2 linked regions of the Thalassobaculum sp. OXR-137 genome follow. The protein of the gene in region 1 binds, or shares a complex with, the protein of each later gene. Links are inferred from orthologs where the notes say so. Each region holds a gene or a part of one and is shown on either strand. Other genes may lie near its edges. The genes, in order: secA and secY.

Region 1 (3,653 bases):
CCAGTCCGGTATTGCCGCCCTGGGCGGTCACGGCGATGCCGGCGCCGTGGCAGATCCGCACGACTTGCGAGACCTGCTCCGTGCTGTCGGGGCGCGCCACCAGCAGCGCCTCGCCGACCATGCCGCCGCGCCAGTCGGTGCGGTATTTCAGGGTGTCGGAGGGCTCTTCCAGCCATCCCTTGTCGCCGAGAACCTGTTTGATCTGGTCGATCGCCGCGGCAATGGCCTTGGCGGGAACGGACGACGGCGCGTCGACGTTCATCTGCTTCCTCCGGGTCTGGTCTTGTTTGTTTTGGCGATCATGCGGCGGCGGGGCGGAACGAACAAGCCCGCGTCCGCCATCCGGCCACGCGGGGAGCGGTGGTGGCCAGGGAAGCGGACGCGGGCTCGACCGTGAAAGCCGGTGGCTCAGCCTCGGATCAAGTCAGGGCGCGGATCAGCTCAGGGCGCCGTGGCAGTGCTTGTACTTCTTGCCGGAGCCGCAGGGGCAGGGCGCATTGCGCTGGACCTTGCCCCAGGTGGACGGATCGTTGGGATCGGCGGCGACGCGGGTCGCGGCGGCGCGCTGCGGCGTCGGCATGCCGTCGGTGCCGGTGGCCCGCATCTCCTGATCGTCCTCGACCGTGCCGATGACGTCGCTGGCGAGCGCCGGATCGGCGCGGGTCTCGTGCATCTCGTGGGCGAGCCGCTCGGCCGCCATCCGCGCCTCGATCTCCTCCGGAGACTGGGTGCGGATCTCCAGATGCGACAGCATCGTGGTCACCTGGCCGCGCAGGTCGGCCAGCATCGCCTCGAACAGGGAGAAGGCCTCGCGCTTGTACTCGTTCAGCGGGTCCTTCTGGGCATAGGCGCGCAGGTTGATGCCCTGGCGCAGATGGTCGAGCGACAGCAGGTGGTCCTTCCACTGCTGGTCCAGCAACTGGAGCAGGAGCTGCTTCTCGGCCATGCGCATCAGGTCGCGGCCGAAATTCACGGTCTTCTCCGCCATGCGCCGGTTGGAGGCGTCGCGGATGCGCTCCAGGATTTCGCGTTCCGCGATACCCTCTTCCTTGCCCCAGTCCTGCACCGGCAGGGTCAGGCCGAGCAGGCGGAGCACCTCGGCATGCAGCCCGTCCAGATCCCACTGTTCGGAGAACGAGCCTTCCGGGATCGCCCGCGCGACGATGTCCTCGATCACCTCGTGGCGCATGTCGGTGACCATCTCGTGGACATCCGGCTGACGCATGATCTCGCGGCGCTGCTCGTAGACGACCTTGCGCTGGTCGTTCATCACGTCGTCGAACTTCAGGAGCTGCTTGCGGATCTCGAAGTTGCGCGCCTCGACCTTCTGCTGCGCCTTCTCCAGGGCCTTGTTGATCCAGGAGTGGACGATCGCCTCGCCTTCCTGCAGGCCGAGCTTCTTCAGCATCCCGTCCATGCGGTCGGAACCGAAGATCCGCATCAGGTCGTCTTCCAGGGACAGGAAGAACTTCGAGCGGCCTGGATCGCCCTGGCGGCCGGATCGGCCGCGCAGCTGGTTGTCGATGCGCCGGCTCTCGTGACGCTCGGTGGCAATCACGCACAGGCCGCCCTCTTCGAGCGCCTTCTTCTTGCCGGCCTCGACATCGGCGGTGATCTCCGCCGTGATCTGGGCACGCCTGGCTTCGTCCTCGACGCCTTCCAGCGCCTGGGACAGACGCATCTCGATATTGCCGCCGAGCTGGATGTCGGTACCGCGACCGGCCATGTTGGTGGCGATCGTCACCGAGCCGGGCCGGCCGGCCTGGGCGATGATACGGGCCTCCTGCTCGTGGAAGCGGGCGTTCAGCACCTCGTGCGGGATCTTGCGCTGCTTGAGCAGTTCGGCGACGGCTTCGGATTTCTCGATGGAGACCGTGCCGACCAGGACCGGCTGGCCCCGGGTCCGGCAGTCCTCGATCATCTCGATGACCGCCTCGTATTTCTCGCGGGCGGTGCGGTAGACCTCGTCGTCCTCGTCCTTGCGCGAGACCGGGACGTTGGTCGGGATCTCGACCACTTCGAGCTCGTAGATCTCCTGGAACTCGGCCGCCTCGGTCATGGCCGTGCCGGTCATGCCGGCGAGCTTGGGATAGAGGCGGAAGTAATTCTGGAACGTGATCGAGGCCAGGGTCTGGTTCTCGTTCTGGACGGTGACCCGTTCCTTCGCCTCCAGCGCCTGGTGCAGGCCGTCGGAATAGCGCCGGCCCTCCATCGCACGGCCGGTGAACTCGTCGATGATGACGACCTTGTCGTCCTTCACGATGTAATCGGTGTCGAGCGAGAACAGCTTGTGGGCGCGCAGGGCTTGGTTGGCGTGGTGCACGAGGCTGACGTTGTGCACGTCGTAGAGCGCGCCGTTCTGCAGGATGCCGGCCTCGACCAGCAGGCGCTCGATCTCCTCGGTGCCCTCGTCGGTCAGGGCGACCGTGCGCTGCTTCTCGTCCTTCTCGTAATGCTCTTCCTTGAGGCTCGGGATCAGCGCGTCGATCTGGCGATAAAGCTGCGAGCTGTCGTCGGCCGGGCCGGAGATGATCAGCGGCGTGCGCGCCTCGTCGATCAGGATGGAGTCCACCTCGTCGACGATCGCGTAATGGAATTCCCGCTGGGCCATGTCCTCCAGCCGGAACTTCATGTTGTCGCGCAGATAGTCGAAGCCGAACTCGTTGTTCGTGCCGTAGGTCACGTCGCAGGCATAGGCCGCCTTGCGCTCGCGGTCGTCCAGGCCGTGGACGATGCAGCCGACCGAGAGGCCGAGGAAATTGTAGACCCGGCCCATCCAGCCGGCATCGCGCTTGGCCAGGTAGTCGTTGACGGTGACCACGTGGACGCCCTTGCCGGGCAGCGCGTTCAGATAGACCGGCAGGGTGGCGACCAGCGTCTTGCCTTCGCCGGTCTTCATCTCGGAGATCTTGCCCTGGTGCAGGACGAGACCGCCGAGGAGCTGTACGTCGAAATGCCGCTGCCCGAGAACCCGCTTGGCTGCCTCGCGGACCACCGCGAAGGCTTCGTCGATGAGATCGTCGACCGTCTCTCCGGCGGCCAGACGCTCGCGGAAGGCGGCCGTTTTACCTTGCAGCGCCTCGTCGGAGAGCGCCGCAATCTCACCTTCGAGCGCGTTGATCGCCTCGACGTGTTTGCGTAAGCCCTTAAGAATACGATCGTTTTGCGAGCCGAAGAGGGCTCTGGCAATGCCGCCGAACATGGATGGTCCCCGAAAAGTGCGCGCGCCAGCCGACGCGGCGGTTCGAGCAGCAGATTTAGGGGGCGAACCCTGCCCTGTCAACGCAAGCGGCCCGCGAGGAAAATTCGCCGCAAGCAGGCGGATTTGTTGCCTTTGGGTCAAGGTTAACCCATTCTTAACGTATCATGGTGGACGCGATCATCCCGGTGGCCTCGACGCTTCCTGTTGCGGTGCAGAACGCAGCGGGTGCCGTGGGCGTGCGGGTACGACAGCGCGGCGAGCGTCAGCAGGAGCCGTCCGATCGTCTCGATTCCGATGAGGGCGAGGCTGTCGACAAGGCGGGGGGCGATGCCGCTCAGCCCCTCACCCCCGCCCGCCGCGCGGCCATGCGTCGGGCCAACCGGGCCTATGGCGGTGCCGGGGCCACGGTGGCCGAGGCCGAAGTGGTCATGTCCCGGGCCGCCGCGATCCT
Region 2 (3,120 bases), 3.6 Mb from region 1 along the record:
CGGAGATCTTCGGTCGCGACAGCCAGGGCGACGCGGCGGAAGCCGCCAGCGCTGAGTAATCGGGAGACTGATGATGGCGAAGAATGCGACTGTCACCGTGCGTCAGGTCAGTAGCGGCCTGGGCCGGAAGAAGGATCAGATCGCGACGCTGACGGGCCTCGGCCTGGGCAAGCTGAACCGCGAGCGTACGCTCGAGGACACGCCGGCCGTGCGTGGCATGATCCACAAGGTTAAGCACCTGGTCGAGGTCGTCGACCAGGCGTAATTCACCGGACGCGCGGCCCGGGGCTCGACCCCGATCCTGGCCGCCCCGGATGCGCAGACGAGGACTGAACGATGCGATTGAACGAGCTGAAAGACAACGACGGCGCGACCAAGGCGCGCAAGCGCATCGGCCGCGGTACCGGGTCGGGCACGGGCAAGACCAGCGGCATGGGCCACAAGGGTCAGAAAGCGCGCAGCGGTGTTGCCATCAACGGCTTCGAAGGCGGCCAGATGCCGATCTATCGGCGCCTGCCGAAGCGCGGCTTCAACAACAAGATTTTCGCCAAGCGTTTCGACGCGGTGAATGTTGGCCGCGTTCAGGCCGCGATCGACGCCGGCAAGATCGACGCCTCCAAGGTGATCGACGAGGCGGCGCTGAAGGCGGCCGGTCTCGCCGACAACGCCAAGGACGGCGTCCGGCTGTTGGCCAAGGGCGAGCTGACCTCCAAGGTCGAGGTGAGCGTCGCCGCCGCGTCGAAGGCTGCGGTTGCCGCCATCGAGAAGGCGGGCGGTTCCATCACCACGCGCATCGCCCAGAAGGCGGAAGAGACGGCGGCCTAAGCTGCCGGTCTGTGTGCCCGGTCCCGGCCGATGCCGGGTGCCGGGCTAAGCCTCAGACGCTAGGACGAAGTCATGGCCACTGGTGCCGACCAACTCGCCTCGCAGATGAACCTTGGGGCCTTCTCCAAGGCCACCGAGCTCAAGAAGCGCATCTGGTTCACGCTGGGTGCGCTCATCGTCTATCGGCTCGGCACCTACATTCCGGTGCCCGGGATCGATCCCGGAGTCCTGAACGAGATCTTCCAGCAGACCCAGGGCGGTGTGCTGGACATCTTCAACATGTTCTCCGGCGGCGCTCTCGGCCGCATGACGATCTTCGCGCTGAACATCATGCCGTACATCTCGGCTGCGATCATCATGCAGCTGATGACGGCGGTGAGCCCGAACCTTGAGGCCCTCAAGAAGGAGGGCGAGGTCGGCCGCAAGAAGATCAACCAGTACACCCGCTACCTGACGGTCGTTCTGGCGTCGTTCCAGGCCTATGGCATCGCCGTGGGGCTGGAGTCGCTGCCGGGACCGGGCGGGACGACGGCGGTCATCGATCCGGGCGCATTCTTCCGCGCGACCACGGTGATCACTCTGGTCGGCGGTACGATCTTCCTGATGTGGCTGGGCGAGCAGATTACCGCCCGCGGCATCGGCAACGGCATCTCGCTGATCATCTTCTCCGGCATCGTCGCCAACCTGCCGTCGGCCCTGGCCAGCCTGTTCGAGCTCGGCCGCACCGGCGCGCTGCCGGCGATCGTCATCCCGCTGCTGCTGGTGATGGCCGTCGCGGTGATCGCCTTCATCTGCTTCATCGAGCGGTCGCAGCGCCGGATCCTGGTGCAGTATCCCAAGCGCCAGGTCGGCAACCGCATGACCGGCGGCGAGAGCTCGCATCTGCCGCTGAAGATCAACGTCTCCGGCGTCATTCCGCCGATCTTCGCCAGCTCGCTGCTGCTGATGCCGATCACCGTGGCCAGCTTCTCGGCCGGCGGCGGCGGCCCGGAGTGGCTGACCCAGATCACGGTGCTGCTCGGCCACGGCCAGCCGCTCTACATCGCGATGTACGTGGCGCTGATCGTGTTCTTCGCCTTCTTCTACACCGCGATCGTGTTCAATCCGCAGGAGACGGCCGAGAACCTGCGCAAGTACGGCGGCTTCGTGCCCGGCATCCGCCCCGGCAAGAACACCGCCGACTACCTGGATTTCGTGCTGACCCGCCTGACCGTGATCGGTGCCGCCTACCTGGCCTTCGTCTGCGTGCTGCCGGAGATCCTGATCAGCCAGCTTGCCGTGCCGTTCTACTTCGGCGGCACCAGCCTGCTGATCGTCGTGACGGTGACCATGGACACGGTCACCCAAATTCAGTCCCATCTGCTGGCCCACCAGTACGAAGGGCTGATCAAGAAATCGAAGATCCGGGGGAGACGCGGATGAACCTGATCCTGTTGGGCCCGCCAGGCGCGGGCAAGGGCACCCAGGCGAAACGCCTCGAAGAGAAGTTCGGCGTCAAACAGCTCTCGACCGGCGATATGCTCCGGGCGGCGGTGGCCTCGGGGTCCGAGATCGGGCAGGAAGCCAAGGCTGTCATGGATGCCGGGCAGCTCGTCTCCGACGACATCATCGTCCGCATGATCTCCGAGCGGGTCGACGAGCCCGACTGCAGCAAGGGTTTCATCCTCGACGGTTTCCCGCGCAACGTCTCCCAGGCCAAGGCCCTGGACGAGATGCTGGCGGAGAAGGGCCTGAAGATCGATCACGTGATCGAGTTCAAGGTCGACGAGGAGCGGATGATCGACCGCATCCTGAAGCGCGCGGCCGAGGAAGGCCGCAGCGACGACAACGAGGACACCCTGCGCAAGCGCATGGACGTGTATCGCGACCAGACGGCGCCGATCATCCCGCACTACCGGGAGAAGGGCGCGCTGAAGACCGTCGACGGCATGAAGCCGATGGACGACGTGACGGCGGATCTGGAGAAGATTCTGGCCGCCTGAGGCGGCGGATGATAGAGCCGCCCCGGCGGCAGAGGTTGCAGCCGTCCGACAGGACGGAGACTGAGTGAACCCGGCGGGCCGCGTAGGGGCGGATCTTCGGGTTTGGGACATTGACTTCGGACCGTGCGTGACTATAATCCGCGCCCCTGATTAGCGGATTTTCTTGCGCGGGCCGACGAGGAGCCAAAAGGCTCCTTGTGCGGGGCGCGTTTGGTGTTTTAAACGCCCCGAACTTGAGTGAGGAGAACAGGCGTGGCGCGCATCGCTGGTGTGAACATCCCGACGCAAAAACGCGTCGTTGTCGCGTTGACCT

The links.
Region 2: the proteins of secA (region 1) and secY are in contact, whole or in part, in a crystal structure (PDB 3DIN), measured with the Thermotoga maritima proteins. The link is inferred for Thalassobaculum sp. OXR-137 from one-to-one orthologs. Residues at the interface, in WP_004082002.1 of Thermotoga maritima: Glu261, Ala262, Arg263, Lys300, Ala301, Arg302, Thr303, Ile304, Ile305, Leu323, Tyr324, Asp325, Pro326, Val329, Ser330, Tyr333, Ile336, Lys340, Phe345, Val349, Glu363, Phe364, Tyr374, Ser375, Gly376, Gly377, Glu393, Ile395, Thr482, Ser483; in WP_004081795.1 of Thermotoga maritima: Glu108, Gly109, Glu110, Glu111, Ala236, Glu237, Arg238, Arg239, Ile240, Thr241, Ile242, Gln243, Tyr244, Ala245, Arg246, Arg247, Val248, Thr249, Gly250, Arg251, Arg252, Val253, Tyr254, Gly256, Ala257, Ser258, Thr259, Tyr260, Leu261, Pro262.

What each region holds. Positions count from the first base shown.
Region 1 is NZ_CP139715.1:1,710,083-1,713,735, forward strand. What follows is about bases 237-3,575. They hold secA (preprotein translocase subunit SecA), read right to left. Parts: upstream 3,203-3,575; coding sequence 437-3,202; downstream 237-436. Other genes in these bases: T8K17_RS08040 (FAD-binding oxidoreductase), read right to left, coding at 237-262; T8K17_RS08050 (hypothetical protein), read left to right, coding at 3,367-3,575. In the rest of the region: more of T8K17_RS08040, read right to left, coding at 1-236; more of T8K17_RS08050, read left to right, coding at 3,576-3,653. UniProt on the Escherichia coli protein: Required for protein export, interacts with the SecYEG preprotein conducting channel.
Region 2 is NZ_CP139715.1:5,333,388-5,336,507, reverse strand. What follows is about bases 267-3,072. They hold secY (preprotein translocase subunit SecY), read left to right. Parts: upstream 267-897; coding sequence 898-2,247; downstream 2,248-3,072. Other genes in these bases: rpsM (30S ribosomal protein S13), read left to right, coding at 3,060-3,072; T8K17_RS24700 (adenylate kinase), read left to right, coding at 2,244-2,807; rplO (50S ribosomal protein L15), read left to right, coding at 337-825. Also shown: rpsE (30S ribosomal protein S5), read left to right, coding at 1-59; rpmD (50S ribosomal protein L30), read left to right, coding at 74-265; more of rpsM, read left to right, coding at 3,073-3,120. UniProt on the Escherichia coli protein: The central subunit of the protein translocation channel SecYEG. Consists of two halves formed by TMs 1-5 and 6-10.